DNA from 3 places in the Paenibacillus sp. sgz302191 genome. Region 1 is predicted to be linked to each of the others. Evidence: riboswitches for the same ligand, from Rfam matches in the RefSeq annotation. Region 1 holds a riboswitch; each other region holds the start of a gene.
What was found. Region 1 has a riboswitch for cobalamin ahead of AC3G2T_RS27265 (HoxN/HupN/NixA family nickel/cobalt transporter). Riboswitches for the same ligand answer to the same signal wherever they lie in the genome.
Positions count from the first base shown of each region.

Region 2: linked by a shared signal. The riboswitch ahead of AC3G2T_RS25830 (ABC transporter substrate-binding protein) and the one ahead of AC3G2T_RS27265 (HoxN/HupN/NixA family nickel/cobalt transporter) in region 1 are both predicted to bind cobalamin.
Region 3: linked by a shared signal. The riboswitch ahead of metE (5-methyltetrahydropteroyltriglutamate--homocysteine S-methyltransferase) and the one ahead of AC3G2T_RS27265 (HoxN/HupN/NixA family nickel/cobalt transporter) in region 1 are both predicted to bind cobalamin.

Region 1 covers NZ_JBYLHY010000024.1:31,391-39,109, reverse strand. Annotated here, with positions in the region: gene AC3G2T_RS27295 (2-oxoacid:ferredoxin oxidoreductase subunit beta) at 1-248, shown strand, start outside; gene pduL (phosphate propanoyltransferase) at 325-897, shown strand; gene miaB (tRNA (N6-isopentenyl adenosine(37)-C2)-methylthiotransferase MiaB) at 1,057-2,538, shown strand; gene AC3G2T_RS27280 (YlbF/YmcA family competence regulator) at 2,621-3,037, shown strand; gene AC3G2T_RS27275 (phosphonate ABC transporter ATP-binding protein) at 3,155-3,889, shown strand; gene AC3G2T_RS27270 (low molecular weight protein-tyrosine-phosphatase) at 3,886-4,356, shown strand; cobalamin riboswitch at 4,522-4,710, shown strand; gene AC3G2T_RS27265 (HoxN/HupN/NixA family nickel/cobalt transporter) at 4,730-5,533, shown strand; gene AC3G2T_RS27260 (hypothetical protein) at 5,641-6,039, opposite strand; gene AC3G2T_RS27255 (ATP-binding protein) at 6,127-7,374, opposite strand.
Region 2 covers NZ_JBYLHY010000021.1:141,762-149,480, reverse strand. Annotated here, with positions in the region: gene AC3G2T_RS25840 (DUF4261 domain-containing protein) at 1-360, shown strand, start outside; gene AC3G2T_RS25835 (DoxX family protein) at 483-878, shown strand; cobalamin riboswitch at 953-1,167, shown strand; gene AC3G2T_RS25830 (ABC transporter substrate-binding protein) at 1,355-2,911, shown strand; gene nikB (nickel ABC transporter permease) at 2,927-3,856, shown strand; gene AC3G2T_RS25820 (ABC transporter permease) at 3,874-4,683, shown strand; gene AC3G2T_RS25815 (ATP-binding cassette domain-containing protein) at 4,680-5,399, shown strand; gene AC3G2T_RS25810 (ABC transporter ATP-binding protein) at 5,396-6,178, shown strand; gene AC3G2T_RS25805 (GNAT family N-acetyltransferase) at 6,195-6,725, shown strand; gene AC3G2T_RS25800 (STM4015 family protein) at 6,780-7,622, shown strand; gene AC3G2T_RS25795 (STM4014 family protein) at 7,625-7,719, shown strand, end outside.
Region 3 covers NZ_JBYLHY010000017.1:70,223-77,941, forward strand. Annotated here, with positions in the region: gene AC3G2T_RS23085 (PrpR N-terminal domain-containing protein) at 1-441, opposite strand, end outside; gene AC3G2T_RS23090 (sialidase family protein) at 766-1,968, shown strand; gene trmL (tRNA (uridine(34)/cytosine(34)/5-carboxymethylaminomethyluridine(34)-2'-O)-methyltransferase TrmL) at 2,068-2,532, opposite strand; gene AC3G2T_RS23100 (response regulator transcription factor) at 2,677-3,390, shown strand; gene metE (5-methyltetrahydropteroyltriglutamate--homocysteine S-methyltransferase) at 3,485-5,788, opposite strand; cobalamin riboswitch at 5,935-6,144, opposite strand; gene nrdF (class 1b ribonucleoside-diphosphate reductase subunit beta) at 6,210-7,178, opposite strand; gene nrdE (class 1b ribonucleoside-diphosphate reductase subunit alpha) at 7,201-7,719, opposite strand, start outside.

The DNA of each region.
Region 1 (7,719 bases):
CTTATGACTGGTTCAAAGAAAACATCGTAGACCTGGACGAAATTCCGGACTACGATCCGACGAACCGCGTTATGGCTATGACAAAAATCATGGAAACACACAGCATGTTGACTGGTATAATATATCAGAACACAGCTAAAAAGAGCTATGAAGATATGGTTCCAAACTTCCCGCAGGAAGGTCTTGCGAAACAGAATATGAAGATTTCCGAAGCGGAATTCGAAAAGCTGCTTGCAGAATTTAAATAACAACTGCACCTTAAGGGCATACGGGGATCCTCCGTGTGTCCTTTTTATTGGGCGGTAAACAGAGAGGAAGATTTCGATGAGTAAATTAGTTCCCGTAGGCATTTCGGCTCGCCATATTCATTTATCCCAAGAGCATATCGAACTTTTGTTCGGACAAGGCTACCAGCTTACAAGCATGAAACCTCTATCCCAGCCCGGACAGTACGCGGCAGAAGAGACCGTTGCGGTGATCGGTCCGAAGGGGAAATTCGATAAAGTGCGCATTCTGGGTCCGGCGCGCAGCCAAACTCAAATCGAAGTATCGCGTACGGATGCGTTCTCTCTGGGAGTCAACCCTCCAGTGCGCGAGTCGGGAAATATTGAAGGAACTCCGGGTCTGAAAGTTGTGGGACCGCAGGGAGAAGTCGATCTGGAGCGCGGAGTCATCGTAGCTGCGAGACATATTCATTTACATACGTCGGATGCGGAGAAATGGGGCATCGCGGACAAGCAATTGCTGCGCGTCAAAATGAACGGGGAGCGCCCTTTAATATTCGAAGACGTCATTGCCAGAGTTTCCGACCAATTTGCGCTCGATATGCATATTGACACGGACGAAGGAAATGCATCGGGCGTCAAGACCGGCGATTTTGCGGAACTGCTGAATTAGGAAAATTCGTCATTTTCACGAATACGCCATTTTCCTTTTGTCTATGCACATCTATAATGGTATAATAATATCTACATGTTTACATTTATAGAGCATGTGCAGTGCAAGCTTACGAAGAAAGCTTTCCACTAGGGGAGCTCTTAGGAGGAAGTAAGGAAAATGGCTAACAATGCGAAATCCGTCAAGGATTATTCCCAATATTTTCAGCCTCCTTCATTGACAGATGCCAAGAAGCGCGGAAAAGAAGAGATCGCCGTTCATTATGATTTCACCATTCCTGAGGAGATGCAGGAGTTCGGCACAAATAAATTTTATTTGATTCGCACCTTTGGCTGTCAGATGAACGAGCATGATACCGAAGTGATGAAGGGCATGCTGGAGCAAATGGGCTACCAATCTACCGAAGACAAGTACCAGGCCGATGTCATTTTGCTCAATACCTGTGCGATCAGAGAGAACGCGGAAGACAAAGTGTTCGGCGAGCTTGGGCACTTGAAAGCTCTTAAGGCCGAGAAGCCCGGACTTGTTCTTGGCGTATGCGGCTGCATGTCTCAAGAGGAAGCGGTTGTCAACCGGATTATGCAAAAGCACGCTTTTGTCGATCTGATTTTTGGCACGCACAATATTCATCGCCTGCCGACTTTGCTGAGGGACGCTTTTTTCAACAAAGAAATGGTTGTCGAGGTTTGGTCCAAGGAAGGCGACATCGTCGAGAATTTGCCCAAGAAGCGGGAAGGAATCCGGGCTTGGGTGAATATTATGTATGGCTGCGACAAGTTTTGCACGTACTGCATCGTTCCTTATACACGCGGTAAAGAGAGAAGCAGAAAGCCGCAGGACGTCCTTGCCGAGGTGAGGGATCTGGCACGTCTCGGTTTTCAGGAGATCACGCTGCTCGGTCAAAATGTGAACGCATACGGCAAAGATTTCGAGGATATGTCGTATTCGTTTGCCGATTTGATGAACGATATCCGGAAGATCGACGTGCCACGGATAAGATTCACGACTTCGCATCCTCGGGATTTTGACGATCATTTGGTGGAAGTGTTGGGCACAGGCGGCAATTTGGCCGAGCACATTCATTTGCCTGTCCAATCGGGGAATACGGAAGTTTTGAAAAAAATGAGCCGCAAGTATTCCCGGGAACAATATTTGGAACTGGTTCGCAAAATTAAAACGGCGATACCGGGTGCCGTATTGACGACGGATATTATCGTCGGTTTCCCCGGCGAAACGGACGAGCAGTTTGAGGATACGCTTTCCTTGGTAAAGGAAGTGGAGTTTGACTCCGCGTTCACATTTATCTACTCGCCTCGCGAAGGTACGCCGGCGGCGGGCATGGAAGATAACGTGCCAATGGACGTTAAGAAACAGCGCTTGTACCGCCTGAACGAATTGCTTAACACATACAGCAAATTAAGCAACGAGAAGCTGCAGGGTGAAATTGTGGAAGTATTGGTCGAAGGGGAGAGCAAGAACAACCCGGACGTCCTTGCCGGACGCACCCGGACCAATAAGCTGATTCATTTTACGGGATCTAAGGATTTGTACGGTAAATTGATTCATGTCCGAATCACTCATGCGCAGACTTGGGTGCTGAAAGGCGAAATCGTGGAAGCGCCGCTAAAGATGTCCATATAAAATGATTTGTCAATAGTGAGGTTGAAGATTGGAGCGTGCAGTCGTGTCGGAACATAGTCACCATCATCCCCATGCGTTTGAAATGGAGCATTATACGAATACGGAATTAATTGTTCGTGAGGATATTTTGGCCAAAGCGAAAGAGCTTGCGGAACTGCTGACGACTTCGAACGAGGTGCAGTTTTACCAGCAAGCGGAGAAAAAAATTTCCGGTAATGAGCATATTCAAAAGCTGATCAGCGGAATCAAGAAAAAGCAAAAGGAAATCGTCGCTTTCGAGAAGTTTCAAAACGCCAAAATGGTGGATAAAATCGAGAAAGAGATCGATGAATTGCAGGATGAGCTGGACGGGATTCCTATCGTGAGCGAATTTAAACAGTCTCAGGAAGACATTAACTATTTGCTTCAGCTTGTCATGTCGGTCGTCCGCGATACGATTTCGGATAAAATCAACGTGGAAGCGGGCCAAGCGTCGAGTCCGAGCAGCTGCAGCGAATAAAGTGAATGAAACCGAAAATCGCCCTCTTGTCAGGCCAGATGCCGCTAGATGGGCGATTTTTGCCAATAGCTTACGGGTTCAAGTTCATGTTGAGCACAATGTTAAGGAGACGGTGTCATGATCACGGTACGAAATTTAAGCAAAGTTTATCCGCCGGACAATAAAGTGCTGTCTCAGATCAGCTTTCGCGTCGATGAAGGAGAATTCATCGCAGTGGTGGGAGGGAGCGGCAGCGGGAAAACGACGCTGCTGCGCTGCATCAGCCACCAGGAAAAATGGACGTCCGGCCAGCTCATCTACCAGTCGAACGATATTACGACGCCAGGGCTGTTGGATCGATGGAAGCTCGGCAAAGATTTCGCTTTTCTTGAGGAAAAGCCGGCGTTGAATAGAAATAAAAGCGCTATCAAGAATGTCATGATGGGGAAATTTTATCAAACGCCGATCCGTATTTTAACGGGAGCCGTTTCACGCGATGAGCATGTTATCGGGATGGACTATTTGGAAAAAGTAGGCTTGCTCGACAAAGGCGATAAAAAAATTAGCCAATTAAGCGGCGGCGAGCAGCAAAGGGTTGCGATCGCGAAAGCGCTCATCCATGGACCTAAAGTGCTGGTCGCCGACGAGCCGGTGTCGGGCCTGGATCCGAAAGCGACGGAATACATCATGAACGACTTGCGATCCTTATGCAAGGAAAGCAATTTGACGGTCATCGCCGCGCTGCACCAGGTCGAGCTCGCGGAGCGGTACGCAACGCGGATTTGGGGATTGGCGGAAGGCAAAATCGTACTTGACATCCCTGCCAGAGGGCTTACGATGCGAGAAAAACAGCTTATTTTCGGTGCGCCATGATTCAAGTGCTATTCGTATGCTTGGGCAATATTTGCCGCTCGCCTATGGCTGAGGCTGTTTTTCGCCATAAAGTGAAGCAGGCCGGCCTGGATGGGCGTATCGTTGTTGATTCCGCGGGCACGGGGGACTGGCACACCGGAGAGCGGCCGCATCAGGGAACGAGACGAATTTTGGACCGTCACCGCATCGATCATCACGGACTGACCGCAAGGCAAGTGAAGGCAGACGATTTTGAACAGTTTACATATATCATTGCCATGGATGACAGCAACATAACGAATTTAAAATCGTTTGCTCCGGATGCACATGGCGCCTCCATTCATAAACTGTTGGAGTTTGCCCCGGATAAGGGCGGCGGCAACGTCCCCGACCCGTACTACACAGGCAATTTTGAAGAAGTGTACGAGATGGTCGACAGCAGCTGCGAGCGCCTTTTCGCTTTTATCCGAAGCAGGGAAGGCATATAGCCTAGCCTCGGACGTCCTGAAAATTGCGCGTTTTTTACCACATAAGAATGTATAAGTTCTTTACAGCGCTAAAGCGCGTAGAACACATTCTTATTGGCGAATAAACCTACCTCTAAACGCGGTCGCTCATCTTCGAAAGACCTCGATAGAGGTTTATCTCACAACCAAATACGTTTACGGCCAGGTGCCCTTGCCAAGCAAGGGGTAACAGGGAATCGGGTGCAACTCCCGAGCGGTCCCGCCGCTGTAACCGGGGAGCCTTCTTCAATAACGTCACTCAGCCGCATGCTGGGGAAGACTGAAGAGAAGCATTGATCCGGGAGCCAGAAGACCTACCTATCCGTACACCTTAAAATGCCTTCGGAGAAAAGGAATGGTGAGTACATTGTCAACCGTATCGCTTATTTTTCTTGTTTTTGCTTTGGGATTGCGTCATGGCTTGGACGCGGATCATTTGGCTTTTATTGACGGACAAACCCGTTATAATTGGCGGATGGGAAGCCCGATCGCCAGATGGGTAGGCACTTTGTTTTCTTTTGGCCATGGGGCGGTAGTGGCCAGTATGGCGATTGTTTTGGGGATGTTCATCAAAGATTTTGAGTTTCCCGATTACTTCGATACTTTCGCAACATGGATTTCGATATTGTCGCTTTTCCTCATTGGAACGATCAATATTTATAATCTTCTGCGTTCGAAATACAAAAACGAGAGCTTTCAAATTAAAGGATACAAAGGGAAATTTATCGATAAAGTCGCCAAAGGGACAACCAATCCTTTTTTAATTATTTTGGTAGGCGCGATTTTCGCATTGGCTGCCGAAACGATTAGCCAAACGTCCGTTTGGGCGATTGCCGCAAGCAATAAAATCGAATACATGCCCGTTATTTTGGGGCTTGTGTTTATGTTCGGGATGATGCTGACCGATACGCTGGATTCGCTGATTGCTTACCGGATGATTCATCATTCCGGAAAGCTGGGGCAGTCGGCTTCAAGGCTGATCGGATGGGTGATCGTCATTCTTGCTTACGGGGTTTCGTTCTACGAAGCTTTTACGTTTTTCAATCCGTGGGCCGAACTCGATTTCGAAATCGTCGGCATCGGCATCTTTGTATTTTTACTGCTTTGCTTCGTGTTCGTCACGATACGTGCCAAACAGGAATCGCGTTCGCTCAGTTAGCGACGGCTGCGGAACGTTCCGCGGAAACCGCCGTTGACGAAAAGGCATCTTTACCCTGCCGGATGAGGGGAAGATGCCTTTTTTGCCTTTTTCGCACGCATGAGTATTTACAGTGCTGTTAACCCGGCGTTCTGCACGCACTCGGATATCGCCTGAAGCATACTCTTATGAATCGGAATGATAACATCCGTAGGTCCCAGAAGGAAAATTCCGCTTCTGTTATGAACGGTCGCTTTGTGAACATAAATTCTAAAGTGCTCCGAACCGGGAGTGAGTGAAGCGGACTCCTGATTCTTGGATCGCGCATTGACAAAAGTGATTGCTTTCATAGCTCCCACGTCATAGGGCACGATGCTGATCATATCTTCAAGCTTGAAGTAATAATTCACGTGCGGCTTATGAAGGACCAGTTCTCTCGTGGAAACCGTCAGCCCGTAATCCTTCTTTTTGTGGGACATCTTAAGATCGCCCTCAAGCGATTTGATCTGAATAAAATCCGGATTCATGGGACAGCCTCCTTCGCTATTCTGCTGATCGCTATTCTATCAGAATACCACAATCCGGCGGACTTGTTAACGGAAGCTTGTCAATCGTTATCCGGCCTGAAATTGAATCAGACAGACGGTGCCCTTATTCGGATTGCTGGAATAGGAAATTTTGCCGTTCATCGACTTTATGATGCTCATGACAACGACGAGGCCCAGGCCGGTTCCATCCGCTTTGGTCGTATAGAACGGCATTCCTAACGAATTGATTTGCGTTTTGCTCATGCCGACCCCGGTATCGGATATCCAAACATGAATGGTAGATTCGGTTAGGTGTGTATGTACGGTAAGCGTTCCGCCGTCAGGCATGGATTCGATCGCATTTTTGATCAAATTCATCAGGCACTGGCGCAATTTTTTCGATTCTCCCCATATGTAGAGAGGGGAGTCGCTGCTATGCGAGATGTCGACCGTTATTTGATTGGAGACAGCGATCGGATTCATAAATCGGAGCATCGAAGCAAGCTCTTCCTTGATATTCAGCTTTTCCTGCTGACTTCTGTTCGGCTTCGCATAATGCAAATAGTCGCTAATAATCGCATTGGCCTGATCGATGCCGGATAAAGCGAGCGAAATGAAGCGTTTGCGCTCTTCCTCGGAAAATTCCTTCTGTTCCATCATTTGCAAAAAGCCGCGGGTCGTCGTCAGCGGATTGCGGATTTCATGGGAGACCGAAGCGGCCATTTGTCCGATCATGCGGTCTTTTTCGAGATGCAGCAATTTCTCTTTATTGATCTCCTGCTTTTTGACGTGGAAAAAAAGAAAGGTCACGAACCAGCTCGAAACGAAGGACAGCGATACCGCGTAAGCGGCATACACGTAGTTTTGGTCAAGCAGTGCGGGGCCTGCCGCCAAATAAAGCGCCAAGTAACCGAACATCAGGACGGATACGAATATAAATTTGGCTTTGAAGCTGTCGGCGACCATCTTCCGCTTCAAATAGAGGCCCGCCGCGAGCATGAAGGTGCTGCCGAGCAGTACGGGAAGCAGTTCATTTTGCAAAATGACCAGATTGCCGAAGTTGAATGCGATCCACGTAAAAATGCCGGGTACGGATCCCTCGAAGAGGATCGCTAGCGTAAGTGAGACGGGAATCAGATGCAAAGTATAGACAATCGGCTCTATATCTTCATAGCCCAAATAGAAATAGGTGAGCACGAAGAGGATGAGGACGAAAAGAATTTTACGCTTTTGTTCTTTGTATACATATATAGGAGTAAGAACCAAGTAGATCAACAGCGCACTCATCATGTATAAAAGACCATGAAGTTCATGGGTGATGACGGAATGGAGCAATACGAACCGTCCTTTCTAAACGTACGACAGAATATGGTTTTTTTCTACATTATCTCACAAATTACGAGTACTTCAAATAGGTTGGATACGTTTCAAATGATAAAGATTTAACAAAGTGATGTGAGACATTTTCAGCGCATCGCTGTATAATAAGAGAAAGCGTTTTCAAATGATGAGCTGCGATAGAACGGAGAGCGATAAGGATGAGGGCTTGCCCGCATGTTTGTGGAGTTGTCTTTGATCCGCTTGACGAAGGATATGTCGATGTTTGCGAACAGTGTATGGACGGTTGTGCGGAGGAAAGTCCGAATGAAGCGGATGAAAAACAGGAGAGCTTTTATATGG
Region 2 (7,719 bases), on a different contig from region 1:
GAACAGACGGCGCTGCCTCCGCTGGAACTGTGGTCCAATGTCAGGATGTTTAACATTCCCAGCGATGAAAACTGGCTATTGATGGATTCGGTCGGCATGCTTCAATTGGATGTGACCGATCATGAGGCGATTTTTCATCGTCATGTTTACGACCCTGCCGAAGTCGCCAACTTTCTAAGAAACATATCGAATTATGTATACGAGAGCGGCCCCGTTATTAAAAATGGCGATACGACAGACGGGCCGGGCGGGGTCCGTTGGCAGGGCGTTTTGGCGGAGGAAGGATTGGCTGGACCGCCGCGCGAAGTAATCCGATGGTATCCGATGGACGGCAGGGAACGCCCGGCAATGCCGGAATGACCGACCGTTTTCCTGCCAATGCGGGAGAGGAATTTTTTAGAATATAGCAATTAAGAAGAAATCTTGCCCCTGTGTTTATGATAATATGAGTGCATGACTTTGCTAAGAAGGGTGAGGAAATCATGAGAACCGAAATATCAAGGGGCAGGCTCTGGACGGCACGAATCATGAGCTGGCTGGTTATTTTGTTTATGCTGTTCGATAGCATTTTTAAGTTCATTCAACCCGTACCCGTTGTAGAAGGCACAGTTGCTCTCGGCTATGCCGAGCACCATATCGCCGTAATTGGCATACTCGGGCTGATTTCTACCATTCTGTACGCCGTTCCTCGTACATCTTTTCTGGGTGCGCTGCTGCTGACCGCTTATTTTGGCGGGGTGGTTGCCACGCATATTCGAATGGACGCGCCGCTTTTTACGCATATTTTATTTCCGGTATATTTTGCTGTCCTGGCTTGGGGTGGAGTTTGGCTGAGAGACGAGCGCGTGCGCAAACTCATTCCATTTCGCAGCAAATGATCGGTTAAGCGTGCGAACTTTCGTACATTGACATTTTCGGGTTTCATAACTAATATTAAGAGAGTTTCTCACAACTTCATATTTTGGAAATAGGTGTAGTTAAAGTTTGTATCTAAGCTTTAATCGCTTAAAAGGGAAGTCCGGTTACATTCCGGCACGGACCCGCCACTGTACATGAGGTTCAGCCATGCCGGCTGATTTCTTTCGGAAAAGCCACTGGGCCATAAACCCGGGAAGGTCCGGAAGTCATACTCTTAGTCAGGAGACCTGCCTGTTTCAACATCACTGTTAGATCTACGGGATATTAGGGAGGTGGTTGGATGTGCTCATTTGTAAAATGTCTAAGTCCATGAACCCCTTCATGCTGAAGCGGTTTTAGCCGTTGTCTAGCCATGTACGCGTATAAAAAGCATTTCCGACTGCTTGTCTTGGGTCGGGTGTGCTTTTTTTGTTTTTTACTAAAAGGGGGATGCAAGATGAGAACAATGGAAAACAGATTTTCGCTGATTAAATGGGGAGTGATTGCAGCGGTTGTGCTTTCGCTGGCGGGATGTTCTACGCAGGACAAAACGAGCGGAACGGACACCAAGCAATCGTCCGCAGCCAAAAAGCTGACCGTAGCTTACACGTGGAAGCCTTCCGGCGTAGACCCCCACGGAGCGGACAGTTGGGACGTTATGCGTTCCGGCGCCGGTGAAACACTGGTTCGTCTCAACGAAAAGTTGGAGCCCGCTCCTTGGCTGGCCAAAGAGTGGAAGCAGGAAGATCCGACGACATGGGTGTTTAAACTGCAGGAAAACGCCACTTTTCATAGCGGAAAGGCGATGGATGCGGAAAGTGTCAAAAGCTCGCTGCAGCGCTCGACTGAGAAGAGCCATTTAGCCAAAGATTTGCTGCAGCTGAAATCCGTGGAGGTCGTCGCGCCGCATGAATTGAAAATCGTAACGGACAAGCCGAATGCCGCATTGGTATCTAATTTGGCAGATCCGTCCACGATTATCTTGGATACGGCGTCGATGGATGCGAAAAGCGGTTACCCCGCCATGACAGGGGCGTTTAAAATCAAACAGTTTAACAAAGACGATTCGCTTGTCGTCGAGAGATATCCGAATTATTGGGGAGAACCGGCCTTACTGTCCGAAGTCACGATGAAATTCGTAACGGATGGCAATGCCCGTTTGATGGCGCTGCAGTCGGGTCAAGCGGATGTCGCGACCGATATTCCGATCGACAGTGCGGCCTTGTTGGAAAAGGACAACAAGACCAAGGTGCTGTCGGCCCCGTCGCTTCGGACACACATGATGCTTTTTAATATGAAATCCCCCTTGTTCCAGGATGCGGCTAACCGGAGGGCGGTAGATCAATCGATTCCGCGGGAGGCTATTGCAGGTACCGTTATGAAGGGTTACGGCACTGCAGCAAAAGGCCCATTTCCAAGCGTACTTCCGTTTGGTAAAGTAGAACGTGCGGCGCAAAACCTCACTGTCGGGCAATTGCTGACACAGGGCGGCTGGCAGAAAAATGCGCAAGGGATTTGGGAAAAACAGGGGATACCGTTCGAGGCGACACTGTTAACTTTCCCGCAGCGGCCGGAGCTGTCCGTCATGGCCGAGGTCATCCAAAGCCAGTTATTAAAAGAAGGCATTAAGATCAACATTCGCAAAGTGGAAAATATCGATGACGCTTTGCTGAAGGATGATTGGGATTTATCGATGTACAGCATGTTAACGGCGCATACAGGCGAACCGCAATATTTTTTGAACACGTTCTACCGGTCGAATAGCGAGTCCAACGTCAGCCGGTACGTGTCGCAGCCGTTGGAACAGATTCTGGATCAACTTCTTTTGGCGTCGGATCCGGCCCAAAGAAATCAATTGGCCGTACAAGCCCAGGAAATTGTGAACACCGATCTGCCGCAGTCGTTTATCGTTCATCCCAATAATGTATTTGGCGCTAAAAAAGACGTGCAAGGATTTACTCCTCATCCGATCGAGTACTATTACATTCATTCTAAAGTCGATATGACGGAATAACAGGTGAAGCATTCAATGATTCGCTTTTGGTTGGAACGTGTGGCCCAACTCGTCATCGTTATATTTATGGTTTCTACTTTGACTTTCATTTTGATGCGGGTATCTCCCGGAGACCCGGCTGCCATCCTGCTGAAGGCGCACGATGTGCCCGCTTCCCCGGAAGCGTTGGCGTCATTGCGCCGGCAGCTGGGGCTCACGGATTCGCTATGGATGCAGTACATCCATTGGCTGCGCGACGTTTTCACATGGCAGTGGGGTCAATCTTACGTTTCCAAAGAACCGGTACTGGACGAACTCGTCAAAAGGTTGCCCGCAACTTTAGAATTGGCTGCAGCCGGATTTGCCATCATGGTATTCCTTACTTTTGGCTTGGGAATTACGACAGCTATTTTTTCCAACGGATGGCTGGATCGAACCGGCAGGTTTTTGGCGCTTGCGGGGTCTGTTCTTCCTTCGTTTTTGCTCGGCTTTCTTTTGATCTATTTGTTCTCCGTCCGGCTCGGCTGGTTTCCCTCCATGGGCCGCAGCGGCGCGTCCAATCTGGTTTTACCCGCAGTTACGCTCGGTCTTGGGCTAGGTACTATGTATGCACGGGTTTTGCGCGCGAATATGTTGAAATTGCACGATATGCCATTTATTAAAGCTGCCAAAGCGAGAGGGCTGTCCAGAAGCCGTATTTTTATATTTCATGTGCTTAAACATGCAGTGCTGCCTCTTTTGACGATCATGGGTACGAATTTTGCGTTTATGCTGGGCGGCAATGTCATTGTCGAAACGATATTTGCCTGGCCGGGTTTGGGCAAATATTTGATTGACGCGATTGCATTTAGAGACTATCCGGTCATTCAGGGGTATGTGATCTTCGCGACTTTCCTGATCGTGTCGATTCATTTGCTGGTGGAGGCTGTACAAGTTTCTCTGGACCCGCGGCTGTCGGCCCAATAGGAGAGGGGAAACACGGATTGAATACAACACGGTTCACTTTCAACGGGAGTCTACTAACCGGAATTGGGTTGTTGACGGTTATCGTCATCATCGGGGTGGCCGCGCCCTGGCTCGCTCCTCACGATCCGCTGCAAATTGATCTATTGAACCGGCTGGCCGTCCCCAGCCTGGAATACCCTTTCGGTACCGATCATTTGGGACGCTGCGTATTGTCGCGAACGATGTACGGCATACGAACGACTGTAACGGTTGCGTGTATGATTATGGTGTTTACGGTATGCATCAGCTTGCCTATCGGTCTTTTCATCGGGTATTTGCGCGGTCTAACGGACCGCATTTTGATGCGTGCGATTGATGGCATGCTTGCCATTCCCGACATGGTGATCACGGTTGCGGCCGTCGGCATTCTAGGCCCGAGTCTGACGAATATGGTTGCAGCTATCATTATGGTTCGCTGGGCAACCTATGTTCGTTTTATTCGCACCCTCGTTCAAAAAGCTTGCCGCGAAGATTATATTTTGTATGCGCGTCTGTCGGGCAATTCGCACTTTCGCATTATGAGGCGCTATATTTTTCCGAAAATCGTTTCCCCGCTCGCCGCATTCGGCGCATGGGATATGGGGAGGGTCGTACTCATGATTGCCGGTCTTTCGTTTCTCGGTCTCGGCGCGCAGCCGCCGACACCCGAATGGGGAGTCATGCTGCACGATGCGACGGCATATTTCCAATTGGCTCCACATGTCATGCTGTTTCCGGGGCTGGCGATTATGCTGTTTGTATGGGCTTGCCAGCTTATGGGAGACCGTTCCGAAAGAGGTGCAGCGTGACAGCGAACCGGAAATCTTTGTTAAGTGTCGAGAAGTTAACGATTTCACAAATGGCATCCGATCCGCCAAAACCGCTTGTCCGGGAAGTATCGTTTCAATTATATCCGGGTGAAATTGTCGCGCTTACAGGGCCGAGCGGGTGCGGCAAAAGTTTAACTGCACACGCGATCGTCGGGTTGTTGGAACCGGAATTGAAAGTAACGAGGGGCCAGATGATGTATAACGGTCAAAATATCGCCGGCAACGATGACCGAGGATGGCAAAAGCTCCGCCGGGAAGAAATTGCCCTGCTGATCCAACACTCGTTGAACGGGCTGAATCCGATCCTGACGGTAAAAAAACAGATGACGGAAACTTTGCGGCACAGGAAAACGTACTTAAAAAAAGATATCGAACCTTACCTGTGCGAGCTTCTGAGCCAAGTCGGCTTTTCGGACCCGAAGCATATTTTATCCGCCTATCCTTTTGAATTGAGCGGGGGGATGTGTCAAAGGGTGCTGGTGGCCATGATGTTAAGTTTGAGGCCTAAACTATTGATTGCCGACGAACCGACAACGGCCCTTGATGCGATCAACAGGGACAAGGTGTTGACCTTGTTCAAACAGTTGAGAGACGATTACGCGCTGACCATCCTGCTGATTTCGCATGACAGGCAAAGCGTGAGGCGGATTTCAGATCGCGTTATCCAAATGAAACCGGAAGGAATCCTTCAATGATCAAGCTGGAATTGCGGCAGGTGACAAAGTCATATCCGATTAGAACAAGGCATCGATCGCGCTTTAAGGCACAGACAACCGGCGTCCAGGCGGTGAAGCAGGTTGACTTGATTTTGCATAAGGAAGAATGCCTAGGTTTAATCGGGGAAAGCGGCAGCGGCAAAAGCACGCTCGCCAAATTGATCATGCGGCTGGAGCCGGTATCTTCGGGGCAAATCCTGCTTGACGGGCAGCCGATTTCCGGCAAACGGACGAACGATCTCGATATTTACAGGCGTATTCAACTGGTGCTGCAGGATTCGTCTTCCTCTTTGCATCCGGGCATGACGGTGAGTGAAATTTTGGAAGAACCGATCTGCAATTATTTTCCGGAAGAAAAAGCAAATGTTCAAGAGCGGTGCTCAGACCTATTAAAGCTCGTCGATCTCGATGACTCGTATTTATCCAAGCATCCGCATCAATTAAGCGGCGGACAGAAGCAGCGCGTTTGTATCGCCAGAGCGTTGGCCGTACGGCCCGAAACGATCATTTTTGACGAATCCGTCGCAAGCCTGGACCCGTCGTCGCAAACTTCCATGCTGCAAATGTTAAAACGCGTGCAAAAGCAATCACAATTATCTTATTTGTTTATTACGCATGATCTTATTTCCGCCCGATCATTCTGCGACCGGGTTGCTGTCATGTATCAGGGAGAAATTGTGGAGACATTCACGGATTGGGACGACTCGCATTTTAAACATCCTTATACACGTTTGTTGTTCCAATCGATATTTGCATGAACCGGAGGGGAGCCGAATGAACTTGCTGTTAAAAGATTACGAAATCAGGGAAATCGAATTGGAGGAGGCGGCTGCGGCGGTGGATTTCGCTATGAGGATCCGCAGAGAAGTTTTTCCCATGCTGGATCCCTATACGCTGCCGTCCGATTTGGCGGATTTTCAAAACGTATATGACCGGTCGGAGAAGGCTGCATTTCTCGCGGCTTTCGATAAAGACGGTGCGATTGCCGCAACAGCGGCATTTTTGCGTTATGACGATCGCATTCAAGACATGAAAGGCCGTTATTCATCCCGGAAGACGGCGGAATTGGTGAAATGCTACGTGAAACCGGAGCTGAGACACCAAGGGCTGGGCTCCGAATTAGTAAGGGAAGTGCTCCAGCTCGCCCGCGTCAAAGGGTATGAGACCATGTACCTGCACACGCATCGTTTTTTGCCTGGGGCGGTGCGTTTTTGGGAGAAGCAGGGATTTGTGCTGCGTCTGGAGTCATTTGATTCCTATGAAACGGTGCATATGGACAAAGGTTTGAACGATTGCGCGATTTGATTCGTCATTATACAATCAAACATATCGATTTCATTCGAATGGAGAGGAATACATATGTCCGAAACTAAGCTGGTTATTGGCTATGACGATTATGAAGATGGCGTGAAAATAACGCAATTGATTGAACAATTGGCGGAGGGCCCGCAAAGCAAAGAGCTGGAAAGCTTAATTATCGGCGATTGGGGCGGCTCTTACGAGAACGATTCCGCTTCTGTCGTGGAGACGCTTGTCCGGTTAAAGGACAGCTTTCCGAAGCTGCGCAAGCTGTTTATCGGCGATATGGAGTTTGACGAATGCGAAGTGTCCTGGATCAGGCAATCCAATGTGGCGCCGCTGTTAACCGCTTATCCGGAGCTTCGCTCGCTGATCATTAAAGGAAGTACGGAGCTGGAGCTGACCCCGGCCAGCCACGAGAAGCTGGAAGAACTGGTCATTATTTGCGGCGGCCTCGGCAAAAATGTGCTTGACAGCATCGCGGGGGGCCATTTTCCTCAGCTGAAAAAGCTGGAGCTGTATCTCGGCGTGGAAGGGTACGGATTCGACGGGAACCTGGAGGATGTACTGCAGGTGGCTCAGCCGGGCAAATTCCCTGAACTGACTTATTTAGGCTTAAAAGACAGCGAAATTCAGGATGAGATTGCGATCGCACTCGCCGAGTCTCCGATTCTAGACCAATTGCACACGCTGGATTTATCGCAGGGAACGCTGTCGGATGCCGGGGCGGAGGCACTGCTGAACAGCGAGCGGGTGAAAAAGCTGCAATTTCTTGATTTAAGCTACCATTATATGTCCGAAGAAATGATGGAGCGCTGGAAGCAATCCGGATTGAATGTCGATATTAGCGACGTCCAGGATGCGTCTGATGACGATTACCGTTATCCGTCCTTAACGGAATAGCCATGGAGCCGATGATCGTAATCGGCAATCCGGATAACCGGCGAACGGCGGGATTGCAGGAAGCCCGGCAAAAACTCGGGCTTCCGCCTGCGCACGT
Region 3 (7,719 bases), on a different contig from region 1:
AACGACGATAACTCCCTCTTCCTTCGCTTTTCTCAAAGCGGGCTCGACTTCATGCTCCCCCTGAACTTCCGCGCACGGAATTTCGATATTCATCAAGCTCGATACGGCGCCGAAACCTTGAATGATGTTGGGAAATCCGATGATTTTGATTTTCGATTTGTAGCCCTTCAGCAGCGTCAAAATTCTTAAAATGTCAAATCCCGAAACCTGGATTTCAACTACGGGCTGCGGAATATGATTCCGGAGCAGCCTCGCCGTGCCGCCGCGGCTAATCACGACATCGAACTCTCTGTTCATATAACGTTCTTTGAACGCATGGAGGCCTTCGGACAGGTCGCCCTGAATAGCTGTAATCTCAAATTCCGGAAGCTCGCTCTCCAAATTGTTGATCAGCTCCAAAAGCCCGCGATACGGGGCAATGACCAATGTCTTTATTTTCACGTTTACACCCTCTGTTGCAATTTTAGGCATAATATAGCTCAATTCTGCGAAAATTGCAATTATGAAAACGAAGAAATTTCGATATATTTTTGTCCGCCGGGCAACCGCTTCACAACAATCGCTAATTCAGCAGCATTGTTTCAAAATATAACAATAAATGAATTGACGACCTATCCATCACATGATATATTCGTTAAAAAGCGCTATATCGCAACACAAATTAGTAAATCCAATCATCCCAATAAACCGAATTGCCGCATTAATTAACACGCCCGCAAAATTTAGAAAGCGCTTTATATCCTGCACAGAATGAGGGGAACTCGTATGGATCAAACCAAAATCGTCCATTTAAAATCGCTGCTGCAAGACGGGCAATGCTATTTGCATCATGAATCCGACCGGATCGAAGCGCTGATTCCTGCCGCCGCGCCGACCAATCACGCCCCCGCTTTGATCGAACTGGATAACGGAGACTTGCTGTGCGTATGGTTTGGCGGATCTGACGAAGGGGCCGGCGACATTAAAATTTACATGTCCAGGCTGGGCCACCGGCAAGCGCAATGGACGCCCCCTGTCCGCCTCTCCGACGACTTTGCCAAAGCCGATCAAAATCCGTCCCTGTTTCAAGCCCCCGACGGAAAAGTTTGGCTGCTGCACACGTCGATGGACACCCGCGGCTGCTCGCTGGCCGAATGGCAGGCCATGCTCAAAAGCAAAGAGGCGTCAGGGCCGTTCGCCATGCAGCATACGTCACAGGTGCAATGCCGGATCTCCGCCGACAACGGGGAGCATTGGAGGCCTTCGGAGGCGCTGTTTGACGAGCCGGGAACTTTTTGCCGTCATCCCATTGCAGTATTGAGCAACAACCGCTGGATATTCCCCGTCTGGTACAGCAGTCTCGACGAAACGAAGCAATTCGGCCACGATTACAGCGCCGTGCACGTATCCGACGATGAGGGCCGTTCATGGCGAAAAATTGAAATTCCCGGCAGCAGAGGGAGAGTCCACGCTTCCATCGTGGAGCTTGACGACGGCAAGCTCGCTGCTTTTTTCCGCAGCCGCAATGCGGACCGGATTTATTCCAGCCGATCGTCGGATTACGGGGAAAGCTGGACCGTGCCCGAGAAAACAGAGCTCCCGAACAACAATGCGTCGATCCGCGCCATTCGCCTCCAAAGCGGCGGCATCGCCATCATTTTCAACAATTGCAGCGCAAACGAAGATCCGGATGTGACGATTTGGCCCTATGAAAGAGTTCCCATTACGATAGCGATTTCCGAGGACGAAGGAAAAACTTGGCCGTACATGCGGCATATTGACACGGGAGATCATTATTGCGGGGAAAAGAATGCGCAGTTCAACCGAAGATACGAATACCCCTTTCTCATCCAATCGAAAGACGGAATGATCCATGCCGCTTATGCATTCGGTACCCGCACACACATTAAATACGTGAGCTTTTCCGAACAATGGGTGAAAGGCATCGAAAAAAACAAATGGCCATGGGACAATTTCCCGATGGAGTGAAAAAAGCCTGTGAACTGCCGGCTTCCTTTCGGAAACGGGCAGCTCATAGGCTTTTTTTGCCGCGCCGCGGTGCCTGAGCATGGCGATCAATCCGCCAGCTTACGTGAGGCCGGCGAAACCGGTCTGCCGCAAACCTTCATATAAAATAATTGCGGCGGAGTTGGAAAGATTAAGCGACCGCACCGCATCGCTCATCGGCATCCGCATCAAAGTTTCCGGATGCGCGCTCAGGATAGAGTCAGGCAAGCCTTTGGTTTCCTTGCCAAAAACAAAGAAATCGCCGTCCTGAAATGTAAAATCCGTGTAACGCTTTTCCGCCTTCGTCGTCGCGAAGAAAAACCTCCGGTCCGGATATGCTTGCAGCACCTCGTCAAACGAATCGTGGTATTCCAGCTTTACGGAATGCCAATAATCAAGCCCCGCGCGTTTCAACGTTTTGTCGTCGGTTTGGAAGCCTAAAGGCCTTACTAAATGCAGATAAGTTCCCGTCGCCGCGCAAGTGCGGGATATATTGCCTGTATTTGCGGGTATTTCTGGTTCGACCAGCACGATATGAAAAGCCATTTCCGTCAAATTCACCTCACATTATATCCTATTATAAGAGCAGCAGGAAATCAATTTAACACAGGGATAACTTTATCTTAATATGTCGTTGATAGAATACCTTCATAATAGACTTATCATTCGATTAAAGGAGCCGACATATCGATGAAAAGAAAAATATTAGTTGTGGATGACGAGCCGTCCATTTCGATGCTTATAGAATTCAACTTGAAACTGGTAGGATACGAAGTACAGTGCGTTTACGACGGCGAAGCCGTATTTGAAGCTATCCAGACGTTCCGTCCGGATTTGATCGTATTGGATCTGATGCTGCCCAAAATGGACGGTTTCCAGGTTTGCCGCAAGCTGAGAAACCAAAACAATCTCGTGCCGATCATTATGCTGACCGCTATGCAGGACTTGACCGACAAAATCGCCGGATTGGACAACGGAGCGGACGATTATATGACCAAACCGTTCAGCCCGCAGGAGCTGATCTCCCGCATCCAGGCTATTATGCGGCGCGTGCAGGCGCTGCCGTCCACGAACGAGAACGCGCCTATGCACATCGGCCAGATTACGATCCGCTCGGATCAGCGCGAAGTTACGGTCAGCGGCACTCCGATCGAGCTGACGCCCAAAGAATTCGAACTGCTGCTCTTCCTTTGCAAGCACCGCGGGAAAGTGCTCAGCCGCCAGCAGCTGCTGCACGGCGTATGGGACTACCATTTCCTCGGCGATACGCGGATTGTCGACGTTCACATCTCCCATTTGCGCGATAAAATCGAGAACAATGCGCGCAACCCCGAATATATCGTCACGATTCGCAACGTCGGCTACAAGCTGACCGAGCCTGCCGTGAAGGAATCGCTTGCCTAGCCGCAACTGGCGCATCCCCCTCATGAACGAAAAAGCACCCCCAGCTCTCTTTACCGGAGAGGTTGGAGGTGCTCTTTTTTATTCCTGCCGTCTATTAAGCCCGAACCGATTCGCTAAATGCTTCGCGCGCCTGATGGGCCGCTTCCACCATATGCCGCAGAGAGGCTTCCGTCTCTTCCCACTTCCGCGTTTTCAGGCCGCAATCGGGATTGATCCAAAACAATTCCGGCTGCAGCGCCCGGAGCGCCCGCCCGATCATCTCGGTCATTTCCTCCGCTTGCGGCACGCGCGGACTGTGAATGTCGTACACGCCCAGGCCGATGCCGTGATCGTAGCCCTGCAGCTCGAAGCTCGAGATCAGCTCGCCGTGGCTGCGGGATGTTTCAATCGAGATTACGTCCGCATCCAATGCGCGTATGGAATCGATCATGTCATGGAACTCGCAGTAGCACATGTGGGTATGAATTTGCGTCGTATCCTTGACGCTGGAAGTGGCGATGCGGAACGCTTTGACCGCCCATTCCAAATAACTCTGCTGATCCTTCACCTTCAGCGGCAAGCCCTCTCTGAGTGCCGGCTCGTCAACCTGGATCATCTCGATGCCTGCGCTCTCCAGCGCTTCGACTTCCTTGCGCAGCGCCAGCGCGATCTGGTTCGTCACCTGTTCGCGGCTCAAATCGTCTCTGACGAACGACCAGTTCAAAATCGTGATCGGCCCGGTCAGCATGCCTTTAACCGGAAGAGCCGTCAGCGACTGGGCATAGGCGCTTTCCTTCACCGTCATCGGCGCCGCGAATGCGACATCCGCGTAAATGACGGGCGGCTTGACGCAGCGGGAGCCGTACGATTGCACCCAGCCGTTCTGCGTAAAGGCGAAGCCGTCCAGCTTCTCGCCGAAATATTCCACCATGTCCGTGCGTTCGAACTCGCCATGGACGAGCACATCCAGGCCGATCTCTTCCTGGATCTTGATGCAGCTGGCAATCTCCTGATCGATGAACGCTTCGTACTTCGCCGTGTCCAGCTCGCCCTTCCGCCATTTCAGGCGGGCGCTGCGTACCTCCGGCGTCTGCGGGAAACTGCCGATCGTCGTCGTCGGCAGCAGCGGAAGCTTCCAGTGAGCGGCTTGCAGCGCAAAGCGCTCGGCAAACGGCAGACCGCGCGTATGCGAGACCGCCTCAAGCCCGGCCAACTGCGCGGCTACATCCTGGCGGTTCCGCTCAGGCAGCGCGCGGAAGCCGGCAAGCGCCTCCCGGTTCCACTGCCACTCGGCCGCAGCGGATTCCTGTCCGCCTGCGAGCGCCTGGCCGAGCAGCCTCAGTTCGACCAGCTTCTCGTTGGCGTAAGCAAGCGCCTGCTTTAATGCGGCGGGAAGCTTCGTTTCCCGCACAACGGTTACAGGCACATGCAGCAGGCTGCAGGACGGCTGGAGCACCAGCCGCTCGTGCGGTACGTGTGCCGCAAGCTTTTGCGCCAGCAGCAGCTTCGCTTCCAGGTCGGCGCGCCATATGTTGCGCCCGTCGATAATGCCTGCGCCAAGGCGCTTGTCGGCCGGAAATCCGTGCGCCTCCACAGCCCGTAAATTGGCCCCGCCATCGTGCACGAAATCCAGTCCGATGCCTTGAACAGGCAAGCGGACCACCCGCTCATAATGCTCGACCGCCTCAAAATAAGTCTGCAGCATCACGTTCAACCCCGGCACTTCCCGATGGATGGCGCCGTAAATTTGCTCCACAAGCTCAAGTTCCTCCGCAGACGGATTCGTCGTCAAGGCGGGCTCATCGATCTGCACCCAAGCGACGCCCTCTTGCGCCAGTTCCTTCAACACCTGCAAATAGACCGGCAAAAACTGCCCGACTTTCTCGCCGAGCCGCGAAGCCGCGAACCCCTTCGACAGCTTGAGGAACGTGTACAGCCCGACCAGCACAGGTTTGCCTTCGACGTCCGCCCTGGACTTGGCAAAGCGGTACGCCTCCAGCGGTTTGTTGTATGTTAACGTTGGTGCGTCCTCCCCGATTTCCGGGACGATGTAGTGATAATTCGTATTAAACCATTTTGTCATTTCACAGGCTGCACCCTGACTGTTCCCGCGCGCCATCGCGAAATAAGTGGCAAGCGGCACGCGCCCTCCCGAATGCGCGAACCTCGCCGGAACGATACCGAACATGACCGCCATATCCAGCATCGAATCGTAATAAGTGAAATCGCCTACCGGGATTTCGTCCAGCCCCGCATATTTTTGAAATTGCACATGCGCGAGCTGGATCCGCTCCATCTCCGCCACTAAGTCCTGCTCGCTTATTTTACCGGACCAGAACGCCTCCAGCGCTTTTTTCCATTCCCGGTCCTCACCGATTCTCGGATATCCCAAATTGCCAATTTTGATTACACCAGCCACTTAAGCTCGCCTCCGTTTTCCTCATTTGTACTTTCTGAGCGGAACACAAAAAAGACGTCGTTCCCTCAAAAAGACAAAGGGAAAGACGCCTCGCGATTATACTTATCGGTTGCCATCTAACACCTCCCTATCTCCCGTAGGTAAAAGCAGTGTCGTTGAAACAGGCAGGTCTCCTGGCTATCAGCGTCATCATCGGCAGCAGCCTTCCCGGTTATTCATTCAACCAGTGGCGATGTTTGCTGCGACTCTTCTGTTACAGTGGCGGGACCGCGTCGGCTTTGCACCGAACTTCCCTTTTAAACTCAAGCCCAAGAACGATTCGTTCGGGCAAGAGCACCTGTCTCCACAATATGCAATTGTCTGCTTACATTCGATACAATGTATAACTATACATGAATATTAATTTTTATACAAGATTTTCTTACAAATTGTCAAAAACAAAATCGTCGTCATTCAGCGGCTCCACATGAATCGTGCGAACGTAGCCGTTGCCTTTTTTGGAGAAAAAGTCGTGCTGCTTCGTCTTGGTGCTAAGACCGTTCAACACGATCGGATTGATCTCCTCTTCCGGGAATGCAGGGTCGAGCCCGAGATTCATAAACGCCTTGTTCGCGTTATAGCGCAGGAACGCCTTCACTTCCCGGTCCAGGCCGATCGCGCTGTACAGATCCTCCGTGTACCCTTCCTCATTCGCATGAAGCTCCTTCAGAAGCGCGGTCAAAGTCTCGTAAGCCTCGTCCTGCTCCTGCGGAGTCAGCTCCTCGTACACTTCCTGGGCAAGCACGCCCACATACAGCCCGTGAATGCTTTCGTCGCGCAAAATCAGATCGATGATTTCGCCGCTGCTAGTCATCTTGCCTTGGCCGGCCAAATACAGCGGATAGAAAAAGCCGCTATAGAACAAATAGCTTTCAAGCAGCACGGATGCCGCCATAGCCAAATACAGATCCTTGCGGGTGTGAATGCCGTCGTAATATTTGGCAATCGTATTCGCCTTGAACTGCAAATACGGATTTCGCTCCACCCAGAGGAAAATGTCGTTGATCTCCTCCGTCGTAGACAGCGTCGTAAAAATGCTGCTGTACGATTTGGCGTGAATTTGCTCCATCATGCCCATGAAGCTGAGCACCGCTTTGCGCTGCAGCCCGTCCACATGCTCCAAAATTCTTGGCATCCCTACGCCGCCCTGCATCGTATCGAGCAGCGTAAGCCCGCCCAGCACTTTCATATACAGGTCGCGCTCCGCTTCGTTCAGCGTCATCCAGGACATTTTATCGTCAGACAGAGGAATTTCTTCGTCCGTCCAAAACTGCATAATATTTTGATTCCAGAACGTGATCGTAAAATCGTCGTCAGGCCGGTTCCAGTTGACGGCTCTCTTGGTGGTCATCTTGTATTCATTCCCCTTCCCGTTACACCGAACAGCTGACGCACTCTTCAACGGAGAGCTGGTTCGTCCGCGTGTAATAGAGCGATTTTAACCCGACGCGGGCAGCGTACAAATAATAGCGCGCAAGCTGTCTGGTCGTCACATCGCTGTTGACATGAAGCACCGTCGAAATGCCTTGATCGACATGCGTCTGGATTTCGGCAATCAGGTCAAGAATTTTGAATTGGTTCATTTGATACGCCGATTTATAGAAGAAGAAATTGTCTCTCCGCAAATACGGCATCGGGTAATACGTCGTCGAGTTCGCGTACGTCCGCGTTTCGATCGGCTCGACGATCGGCATGACGCTGGAAGTCGCATTCTGGATGTACGAAATGCTTTGCGTAGGAGCGATAGCCATTCTGTACGCATGGTAAAGCCCGTGAGCGCGCACTTCTTCCTTCAGCTTGGCCCAATCGTCCGGAGAAGGAATCTGCATGCCCTCGAACAGTTGTTTCACCTTGTCTGTGACCGGGCGGTAATCGGTTTGCAAGTAGCGGTC